2 linked regions of the Ruficoccus amylovorans genome follow. The protein of the gene in region 1 interacts with the protein of each later gene in a pairwise test. Links are inferred from orthologs where the notes say so. Each region holds a gene or a part of one and is shown on either strand. Other genes may lie near its edges.

Evidence for each region.
Region 2: the proteins of H5P28_RS07365 (region 1) and ftsA interact in binary tests that used the Escherichia coli proteins (3 or more experiments, as listed by UniProt). The link is inferred for Ruficoccus amylovorans from one-to-one orthologs.

Annotation. Positions count from the first base shown.
Region 1 is NZ_JACHVB010000020.1:209,225-214,866, reverse strand. What follows is about bases 1,441-4,422. They hold H5P28_RS07365 (rod shape-determining protein), read right to left. Parts: upstream 3,445-4,422; coding sequence 2,437-3,444; downstream 1,441-2,436. Other genes in these bases: H5P28_RS07350 (sigma-54-dependent transcriptional regulator), read left to right, coding at 4,280-4,422; H5P28_RS07355 (hypothetical protein), read right to left, coding at 3,974-4,129; H5P28_RS07360 (hypothetical protein), read right to left, coding at 3,618-3,929; mreC (rod shape-determining protein MreC), read right to left, coding at 1,523-2,410; H5P28_RS07375 (hypothetical protein), read right to left, coding at 1,441-1,533. In the rest of the region: H5P28_RS07380 (peptidoglycan D,D-transpeptidase FtsI family protein), read right to left, coding at 1-925; more of H5P28_RS07375, read right to left, coding at 1,009-1,440; more of H5P28_RS07350, read left to right, coding at 4,423-5,642. UniProt on the Escherichia coli protein: Forms membrane-associated dynamic filaments that are essential for cell shape determination. Acts by regulating cell wall synthesis and cell elongation, and thus cell shape.
Region 2 is NZ_JACHVB010000035.1:582,536-586,494, reverse strand. What follows is about bases 1-2,871. They hold ftsA (cell division protein FtsA), read right to left. Parts: upstream 2,107-2,871; coding sequence 895-2,106; downstream 1-894. Other genes in these bases: H5P28_RS13990 (cell division protein FtsQ/DivIB), read right to left, coding at 2,125-2,871; H5P28_RS14000 (cell division protein FtsZ), read right to left, coding at 1-873. In the rest of the region: more of H5P28_RS13990, read right to left, coding at 2,872-3,054; H5P28_RS13985 (D-alanine--D-alanine ligase family protein), read right to left, coding at 3,058-3,959. UniProt on the Escherichia coli protein: Essential cell division protein that assists in the assembly of the Z ring. May serve as the principal membrane anchor for the Z ring.

The DNA.
Region 1 (5,642 bases):
CGACAGCGGCCCCGGTCTTGTCACTCATGGCTTCCTCGGCCGCCAGTTGCAGGTCGATGTCGAGGCTGGTGATGACGTTCGCGCCCTGCTTGGCGGGGATTTCAACCAGCGGCTTGTCGTACTGGAACTGGAAGCGGTCAACGACCCAGATTTCGCCCCCGCTGGTGCCCTGGAGCTGGTCATCGAAGGCTTTTTCGAGACCGTTTTTGCCCACCTCGCTTTTGTAGTGAAAGGTTTTCAGGTCCTCACCGGGGATAGCGTCTTCCTTGATGCCCTCGGGGTTGGCCACGACGTAGCCGAGCGTGTGGCAGGCGGTGGGGCCGAAGGGATAGTCCCGCGCGGTGTCGGTGTAGATGTCAATGGGGGAACCGAGCGGGAGCTGCTCGATGAGACGGGCGTACTCCTCGGGTTCGAGATCGCCCATGAGCGGGAAGGGCATGAGCAGCTTGCTCCAGTAGTGGCGCTGGAGGTCGCGCAGGGTCACGGTGTCATCGGTGCCAAGGATGGCGTTGATCTGGTCCAGGTAGCGCTGGAGGACGATCCGGCGTGATTCCCAACGTAGTTCCTGCCAGTCGAAGCTAAAGGGCGTGTCGGGGTTCTCCTCGCGGTGTTTCTCGCGTAGGGTGTTGATGAGCTTCGAGTACTCCTTGTCGAACTCTTCGCGCAGCTCGCGCAGGTACACCACGGCGGAGAAGCGCGGCCGGTTGCCGACTAGGATGTTGCCGTGGCGGTCGAGGATGTCACCGCGCGGCCCTGGCTGGATGACACGTCGCATATTTTGCCGCTCCTCCTTGGCCTTCCACTCGCCCTGGAGAATGAGTTGCCGCCAGGCCAGTCCGCCCGCCAACACCATGAACATCAGCCCGAACACCAGAAAGAAGATATTCAGTCGCGAATTCCACAGTTTGAAATGGTCGAACTTCATGTGCTTGGCGGATTCCCGAAAATAGTAAACCTACGACTACTGACTACGACAGGGAAGCGAAAGTTCGAAAAAAAACTCCGGGCTTAGGTAGTTTCAGGGGCTTCCGAGCCGGAACCGCAGATCATGAGCAGCCAGCGCTCCCAACTGAAAAACCACCAGCCGATCAGCGGCAGTGCCAGCGAGGAAAACGCCAGGTCGCTGGCAATGCGGACCCAATAGGCACCGTTGCCCAGCAGGGGTCCGGCCAGGAGCAGGCTTTGCACGAGGATGAGCACGGTATTGACCCCGAGCGCGACCAGAACCAGTTGTCCCAGTCCCGCGCGCGAGAGTCCCCGCTGAAAGGCGTGCAGGAGCGTCACTACGATGGCGAAGATGATCGAATGAAAGCCAAAGGCGACCGGCAGCGGCGCATCGATCAGCCATCCGGTGGCAAAGACCAGCAGCAGCGCCCAGCGCTGGCGCATGCACGCCGCCGGAATGACCAGATAGAGTGCGTTCAGGCTCAGGGTGATCCCGCTCGCGCCGGACACGTCGTTGAGCATTTGCAGCAGCCAGTACAGCAGCGCGTTGCTGCCCATCAGGAGCCAGCCGCGCAGGTCAATTTCCACCTTGGCCCTCCCGGCTGGCGGCGGAAGGCTCGACGGCGAGGGCCGTTCCCTCCTGCTCGATGGGGACGATGATCGCGACTTCGCGCAAGGCCCCCAGATCGGGGTTAAGCTGCACGCGCCCTTGTTGAAAAAAACCATCCGAGCCCGGCGTCAGCTCGACCACCTGGCCGATGGTCAGCCCTTCGGGAAAAATACCGCCCAGCCGCGAGGAAACCAGCCGCAGCGGCTGCGACGGGGAAACCTTGACAGAGGCCGGGACGTTGAGCACTTCGCCCATCGGGTTGCTGAAGGGGGGATTGAGCAGTCCTTGATAAGTGACGGGGCGGTCCTCACCGGCCACATTGGCCGCCATGCGAAACCCGCTGCTGGAGATCAGCTCCACCACGGCGGTGTAGGCGTGGACCTCGCGCACACGGCCCACCACGCCGCCCTTGTAGATGACGGCTGCCCCGACGGGAATGCCGTAGTTGGCCCCTTTGCGGATGACGATCTGCTGCCACCAGGCGGAGAGTTCGCGACGGGCCACGCGGGCCACCTCGTAGCGGAAATCCGGGTGCGAGGGCAGTTCAAGCAGGGCTTCGAGCCGCGAGGCTTCGTCCGAGAGCGTGCGATTCTCCTGAAGCTGCACGGTCAGCCGGGCGTTTTCACGGGCCAGGTCACGCCCGGCCTCGATCATTTCGCGCTTGGACTGGCCGCGCAGGGTCCAGTAGCTCTGCAAATCCTCCACCTGCGACTCGGCGAACATCATCGGAGCCTGAAACTCATAAAAACCGGTCTGGATCCAGCGCTTGAGCATGACCGGCATGACCCACCAGGCCACCAGAAAAACCAGCAGCACCACGAGCGGCTTGAACTGGCTCAGGCGTTTGAGGGCCATTTACACTTCCCGGTACGGCGGACGGCTCAACTGGCGTCCTTGAGCCACCAGGAGAGGTCCTGCAGGACAATGCCCGTGCCGTTGGCCACCGCGCTCAGCGGGTCTTCGGCGATGATGACGGGCAGGCCGGTGGCTTCGCTCAGAAGCTTGTCCAGGTTGCGGATCATGGAGCCGCCTCCGGCCATGACGATGCCCCGGTCCACCAGGTCGGCGGAAAGTTCCGGCGGGCAGCGTTCCAGGGCCGAGCGCACGACCTCGATGATCGAGTTAAAGACGTCGGCCAGGGCCTCGCGGATCTCCTGCGAGGTGATGTGGAGGGTTTTCGGCAGCCCGGCGACGGAGTCGCGCCCCTTGACCTCCATGGTCAGCTCCTCTTCGAGCGGGTAGGCCGAGCCGATGCGCATCTTGATGTCTTCGGCCGAGCGTTCGCCGATCATCAGGTTGTAGGCGCGCTTCATGTAGGCCATGATGGAGTTGTCCATCTCGTCGCCGCCCACGCGCAGGCTGCGGGTAAAGACGACACCGGCCAGAGAAATAATGGCGACTTCGGTCGTGCCCCCGCCGATGTCCACGATCATGTTCGCGGAAGGCTCCTCGATGGGCAGGCCCACGCCGATGGCGGCGGCCATCGGCTCTTCCAGCAGGAGCACTTCGCGGGCTCCGGCGTGGATGGCGGATTCCTTGACCGCGCGGCGCTCGACCTCGGTGATGCCCGAGGGAACGGCCACCACGACGCGTGGCGGGACAAATTTCGTGTTGTGGGCGACCTTCTGGATGAAGTGCCGCAGCATCGCCTCAGTGATCTCGAAGTCGGCGATGACCCCGTCCTTCATCGGGCGCAGGGCGGTGATGTTGCCCGGAGTCCGGCCCAGCATGCGCTTGGCCTCAATGCCAACGGCACGGACTTTTTTCGTGTTGTTGTAGACGGCGACCACGCTGGGCTCGCGCAGGACGATGCCCTTGTCACGGACGAAGACGAGGCAGTTCGCCGTGCCCAAGTCGATACCAATGTCGTTGGATAGGAATCCTAGCACGTCGATATACACACCAGCCCGGGCCGTCTTGTCAAAGGCATTTTATTGGTTGGCAACGTTATGAGGGATTAATGAGGCGGTTTGCGCATCGGATCGGTCGGCGGAGTGTTGCGGGCCAGTGATTGGGCAGGGGAGCGGGTTGGTGGAAAAACGGAGGAACTTGGGCCGTGGGCTTATAAATTAGTGGCAAGAACTCCGAACAACCAGAGGCCGGGGAGGAAATTCAGGACCAGTACGGTCCATGAGAACGGCGCCCAGCGTTCGCGGCGCACGCAGGAAACAATCGCGAAAACGAGGCTGGCCAGATTGAAGATGCCGAATGCGAAGATCATGTATATCGCGATTTCGAGCGTGTGCATGCGCTGTTCCTTGAGCAGATACGAGAGCCCGTGGGCGATCAGCGGTGCCAGCCCCAGCATAATCAGCGACAGGAGTGAGCAGACGGGCGGACGCGGGGCAGGGTAGGAGGTGGCGGGATGTTGCATGATTCGCGGAAAGTAGGAAAGTTGTCTGATTTGGATAGGCGGCTTTAGAATTTCATACCCCATTCCAGCAGAAAGTAAACCAGGGTGAAAACTCCGAGGCAAAGCGGGATACTCAGGTCGGGCAGACGCAGGGTGCGCTCAGGGTGGTGAGTCGTCTTGTTTTTGTCGATGGACTTGGAGGATGTGTTTTTTGTTTTCATGCCCTCTTCTTAACTGGAGTCATGCCAACTTGTGCTCATTGTTCCTTAACTTGCTGTATATAAGGGTTATGCGTTTTATTGTGAAATTAAAGAATTCAGCCATTTGATTCTGGATTGACGTTTGATGCCTGATTCATAGACAAAAAATGTATGGCAGGCACGCTTTTCCCCGGTAAACAGGCTGAACGCGCGCGGGGCTACGCGCAACTGGCCTGGCAAAACCCCTTCGAACCCGAGCGCGAGGAGATCGAAAAATTACTGCTGGGCGAAGCCTACGGGCGGCTCAGCGAGCGGGAGCGCCTGTCGGCGCTTTGGGAAGACCTGGAGCGACTGCTCGGCCAGACGCGTCCGGGCTTCGCCTCGGGCAAGGGGACGCAGGCCGAACGTGAGATTTTTCAGGAAATGGTCTTCGTGCGGATTTACCACCGGTTCATGCCGGAGTTCGACCGTTTGATCGAGCAGGCCCACGAGCGCGGGCACGCCGGGCAGCGGGTCGGGTTTTACGACCGCTTTGTCCGCGAAGTGGAGGAGGGCCTGCCAGGCGGGCTCATCGGGCGTTACGCCGGGATGGGGCTGGAGCGGCTGTTCGCGGTCATGGACCAGATTCGGCGGGCTTTTTTACATATCCATCGCTACATCATCGGCCAGTCTCCCGCCGCCAACCGCCTGCGGGCGCGCATCTGGCAGTCGATTTTTACCCGCGACATGGACCGCTACCAGCGTGTGCTGGCCGACCGCATGGGCGACATCATCACGCTGATTACCGGCCCCTCCGGTTCGGGTAAGGAGTTGGTCGCCCGCGGTATCGGGCTGTCGCGTTACATCCCCTTCGACCCGAACGCACGCGCCTTTACCGAGGACTTCGTCAAAGCCTTTTACCCGATCAACCTCTCGGCCCTTTCACCCACGCTGATCGAGTCCGAGCTTTTCGGGCACCGGCGCGGGGCCTTTACCGGCGCTCTTCAGAACCGTCAGGGGTATTTCGAGACCTGCGGGCCGCACGGGACGGTCTTTCTGGATGAAATCGGGGAAACCGACGTGGCCATTCAGATCAAACTCCTGCGCGTGCTCCAGACGCGACAATTCGTGCCCATCGGCGAGACCGAGCCCAAAGCTTTTACCGGCAAGCTCATGGCCGCCACCAACCGAGACCTGGTGGCGGAAATCCAGGCGGGCCGCTTCCGCGAGGACTTTTACTTCCGGCTCAATGCCGATCGGGTGCAGACTCCCTCGTTACGGGAGATTCTCAACGGCTCCCCCGGCGAACTCGAAACGCTGGTCGCCTTCATCGCCCGGAAAATGGCCGGACCGGAGGAAGGCGAAAAAGTAACGGCCGAAGTCTGCGACTGGATCGGGAAAAAGCTGCCCGTCGATTACGCCTGGCCGGGCAACTTCCGCGAACTGGAACAATGCGTGCGCAACATCACCGTGCACGGCGACTACCAGCCCGAAAACCTCGAAAAGCCGGCCGTCGGAGAGGGGATCGCTGGTCCGTGGAGCCGTGGCGAATTCA
Region 2 (3,959 bases), on another replicon or contig:
GATCTCGTTGACCTGGCGAATACCCAAGTCCGTGCCGCCGACGATGTTGACCAGCAGCCGGTCGGCCTTGCGGGCGTACTCGGGCAGGTTGAGCAGCGGGCAGGATTTTAAATCCTCGATGGCGGCGGCCACACAGTCCTCGCCCTCGCCGTGGCCGAGCCCGAAGAGGGTTTTGCCGCCCTGGTTGCAGAAGGCTTTGCGCAGGGTCGCGAAGTCGAGGTTGATCAGCCCGGTCTGGGAAAGCATGGTGCAGATCGAGCGCACGCCGCGGTCGATCCAGATGTCGGCCTGCGCGAAGGCGTCGAGCACGGTCGCCTTGTCGTCGAGCATCTGCATGAGCAGGTCGTTAGGCAGCGGGATAACGGCGTCGCAGGTCTTGCGCAAGTCGCCCAAGGCGTCCTCGGCCTGCTGGTGGCGCTTGGCTCCCTCGATGGTGAACGGCAAAGTGACAAAGGCGATAACGAGCGCCCCCTCCTCGGCAGCAAGCTTGGCCACGACCGAGGCGGCTCCACTGCCGGTGCCCCCGCCCAGTCCGACAAGCAGGAAAATCAGGTCCATCCCGCGCAGCAGGTTACGGATGGCATCGGCGTCGCCTTCGGCGGCCTTCTTGCCCAGCTCGCTCTCGCCCCCGGTGCTGAGCCCGCGCGTGACCTTGCGGCCGATCATGAGCTTTTCCGGCAGCGGGGAGCTGGCCAGCGCCTGGGCGTCGGTGTTGATGGCGGCGAGCTTGACCGAGCCGCTGCGGTCGAGCTGGAGCCGGTCCACCGCGTTGGTCCCCGCACCGCCCACGCCGATGATCTTGATGCGGGTGGACTCTTCGCTGAGTTCGCCGCTGAACATGCTGTTTTGGTTTTTAAAGTTGTCTGCTTCCATCCCGTGCTACCCTCCCTTGGTTCAGATCGAGAACAGTTTGCTCACCTTTTTCATCAAGCCCTTCGGCGCTGGCGGAGCCGTGAACTCCTCCTGATGCTGGCCGGTCAGGGCGTAGTGCATCAGGCCCAGCGCGGTGCTGTAGCCGGGGCCGCGCAAATCCTCGCGCACCCAGTCCGGGTTCGAGCCGACGCGCACCGGCAGTCCGAGGATTTTCCCCGCCAGTTCGGGAATGCCGGGCAGGACCGAGGCCCCGCCGCTGAGCACCACCCCGCAGGGAAGCACTTCCTCGTCGGCGAATTCGCCCAACTGCTTTTTGAGAATCTGGAAAAGCTCATCCAGCCGCAGTTCGATAATCTGCACCAGCGACTGGCGCGAAAGGTAGCGGTCGCCGATCATCTGGTCGCCGACCATCCAGACCTTCTCGCCCTTGTCGTCCTTTTCGACGAAGGCCTTGCCGAACTGCTTCTTGAGCTTTTCGGCGTACTTGCGGTTGACGCGCAGGCCCAGGGCGAGGTCGTTGGTCAGGTGGTCGCCACCGACCGGCACCACCCCTGTACGCATGATAACCCCGTCGCGGTAAACCGCCCAGTCCGTCGTGCCGCCGCCCATGTCGAGCACGAGCGAGCCGCGGCGCTTTTCCTCCGCCGTGGCCACCATGCTCGCCGTGGCGATGCTGGAGAGGATCATGTCCTCCACCGGCAGGCCAAAGCCGTTGATAATGTGGATGTGGTCGCGCACGCGGGCCTCGTCGCCGTGGACGGACCAGTAGCTGACCTCCAGCTTGTTGCCAGGCTGGTTCAAAGGCTTGTCCACCGCCTCGCCGTCGAGCCGGAAGCCGTGCTTGATGTGGTGGATATAGACGCGCTCGGCGGAGAGTTCCTTACCCTTAGCGTCGTCGATGACGCGCTGAATGTCATCGGCGCTCACGCGGTTCTCGGAGGAAGAGACATTGACCGAGCCGACGTGGTGAAAGCCCTGCAAATGCCCCCCGGTTTGTGAGAGGTAAACCGCCTCGACCTGCACGCCCGCGCTTTTCTCCGCCCCCATGATGGCGGCGTGCACGCAGTTACTGGCGGCGCGGAAGTCCGTGATCTCCCCCTTCTTGACCCCCGAGCTGGAGCTCTCGGCCATCCCGATCAGGTTCAGGCTGCGTCCGTTAACGATTTCCCCGATCAGTGCCACCACGTGGGTGGTTCCGATTTCGACGGCTCCGACGATTTTGCTTTGGCTCATGGGATCTTACGTTATCGGTTAGCGGCTGCGGCTGGTCCGGCCCTGCGACTGGGCCAGTGTGAGAACAGGTTCCTGGTAGCTCAGGTCGATGCGGGGCACCTGCCCGACGGGGCGCTCCTCCAGGCGGGTGTAAATCTTGCGCAGGCGCGAGAGCTGGTTGTCGAACCCGCTCGGGGCGAAGACCAGTTCCTGCTTGTCGCGGGTGACGACCTTGATCGTCGCGCCCAGCTCGGCGGGATCACCCTGAAAGTTCCGCACGGAAACGATGCGCCAGTTCTCGAATATCTCGGGGTAGCCGTTTTTGGCGAGGTCGATCAGCTCGCAGATGGTGGTCATGCCCGCCACGGGGGCGTAGCCGTCGCCCTCCCGACCAATGGAGGCCACATCGAGGAAGGGCAGCGGTTCAAGCTGGTCCGGTGCGTAGTGGGAACCCTGATACACGACCCCTTCGGCATCGACCAGACGCAAACCACGGCGGCCCGAGGCGTCAACAATGACCAGCCGCATGACCGGACGGCGCTCGCGCACGCTGACCACGAGCGAGTCCGGGAAACGCTTTTCGACCGAAACCTCGCGGGTCTGCCCGGCGCTCAACAGGTGGCGGCGGATGCCCTCGATGTCCACATCGGCCAGGGCGATTTCGCGAGGAAGGTCGATCCGCTCCATCAGCCAGTCGCGGCTGAGCACCCCGTCAGTCTGGAAGTAGATATTGCGCAACTGTCCGCTCGCGCCGACCACGGTCAGCTTTTCCGACTTGGTGTTCAGGAAGTAAAGCCCCCCGGCAATGCCCCAGAGAACGAGCAAGACCGCGAACACCGCCCCGGCCATGCGGGCGCTGATCGCCCAGCGACGCTTACGGGCGACCTTCGTCTGGCCGCGCCCGGCCGAGCTCTGCTTGATGCTGTGCCAGGAGGAGGATTGGTTTTTAGCTGTTTTTTTCTTGGCCATGACTCAGGTCAGTTGAGGGTTTCCGTCGCTGTGCGGGGCGGCTCCGGGGTTTGCATTTGTCGCGTGCGCGCGGCCCCGTCGCAGGGCGGGTTCGGCCATTCGGCGTGCCAGTTCCTCGAACGAGAGCCCGCGACAGGACGCGCTTTTGGGCAAGAGGCTGGTCGGCGTGAGGCCGGGGATCGTGTTAATTTCCAGAAAATACGGCAGCCCGTCCGGCGTCAAAATAAAGTCCACCCGGGCGAAGTCCCGACAGCCACAGGCGGCAAAGGCGCGCTCGGCATAGTCGCGGCAGTGGGCCGCGAGTTCCTCCGGCACCTCGGCGGGAAAAATATAACGGGTCTCCCCGGCGGTGTACTTGCGCTGGTAGTCGTAAACGCCACCTTTGGGCACGATCTCGACGATGCCCATCGCCTCGCCGCCGAGCACGCCGACCGTCATTTCGCGGCCCTTGATAAAGGCTTCGGCCATCCAGATGCCGGGAGTCAGACAGGACAGCGCCTGCTCCAGCTCCTCGCGGTTAGCCGTCAGGTGCAGGCCGACACTGCTGCCCTGATCCACCGGCTTGATCACCAGGTGAGCGCCCAGTCGCTCGATCAACGCCGCGGAAGCAGGCATGTTGTCGTAAGAAAAGACCCACGCAGGCGCTTCTGCGAATCCGCACCCGGCAACGCGGGCCTTGGTCGCGGCCTTGTCCATGCACAGGGCGCTGGCCTCGGGACCGGAACCGGCATAGCCGAAACCCCGCGCCTCCAGCAAGGCCTGAATCTGGCCGTCTTCGCCAAAGGCTCCGTGCAGGGCGGGGAAAATCGTGGTCCGCTCCGGGTCGAGCCCCTTCGGGAGCGCGGGCTGGTCGAACTCGACCACCGCCACCTCGAAGTGCGCCCGCAACGCCTCGGCCACGCTGT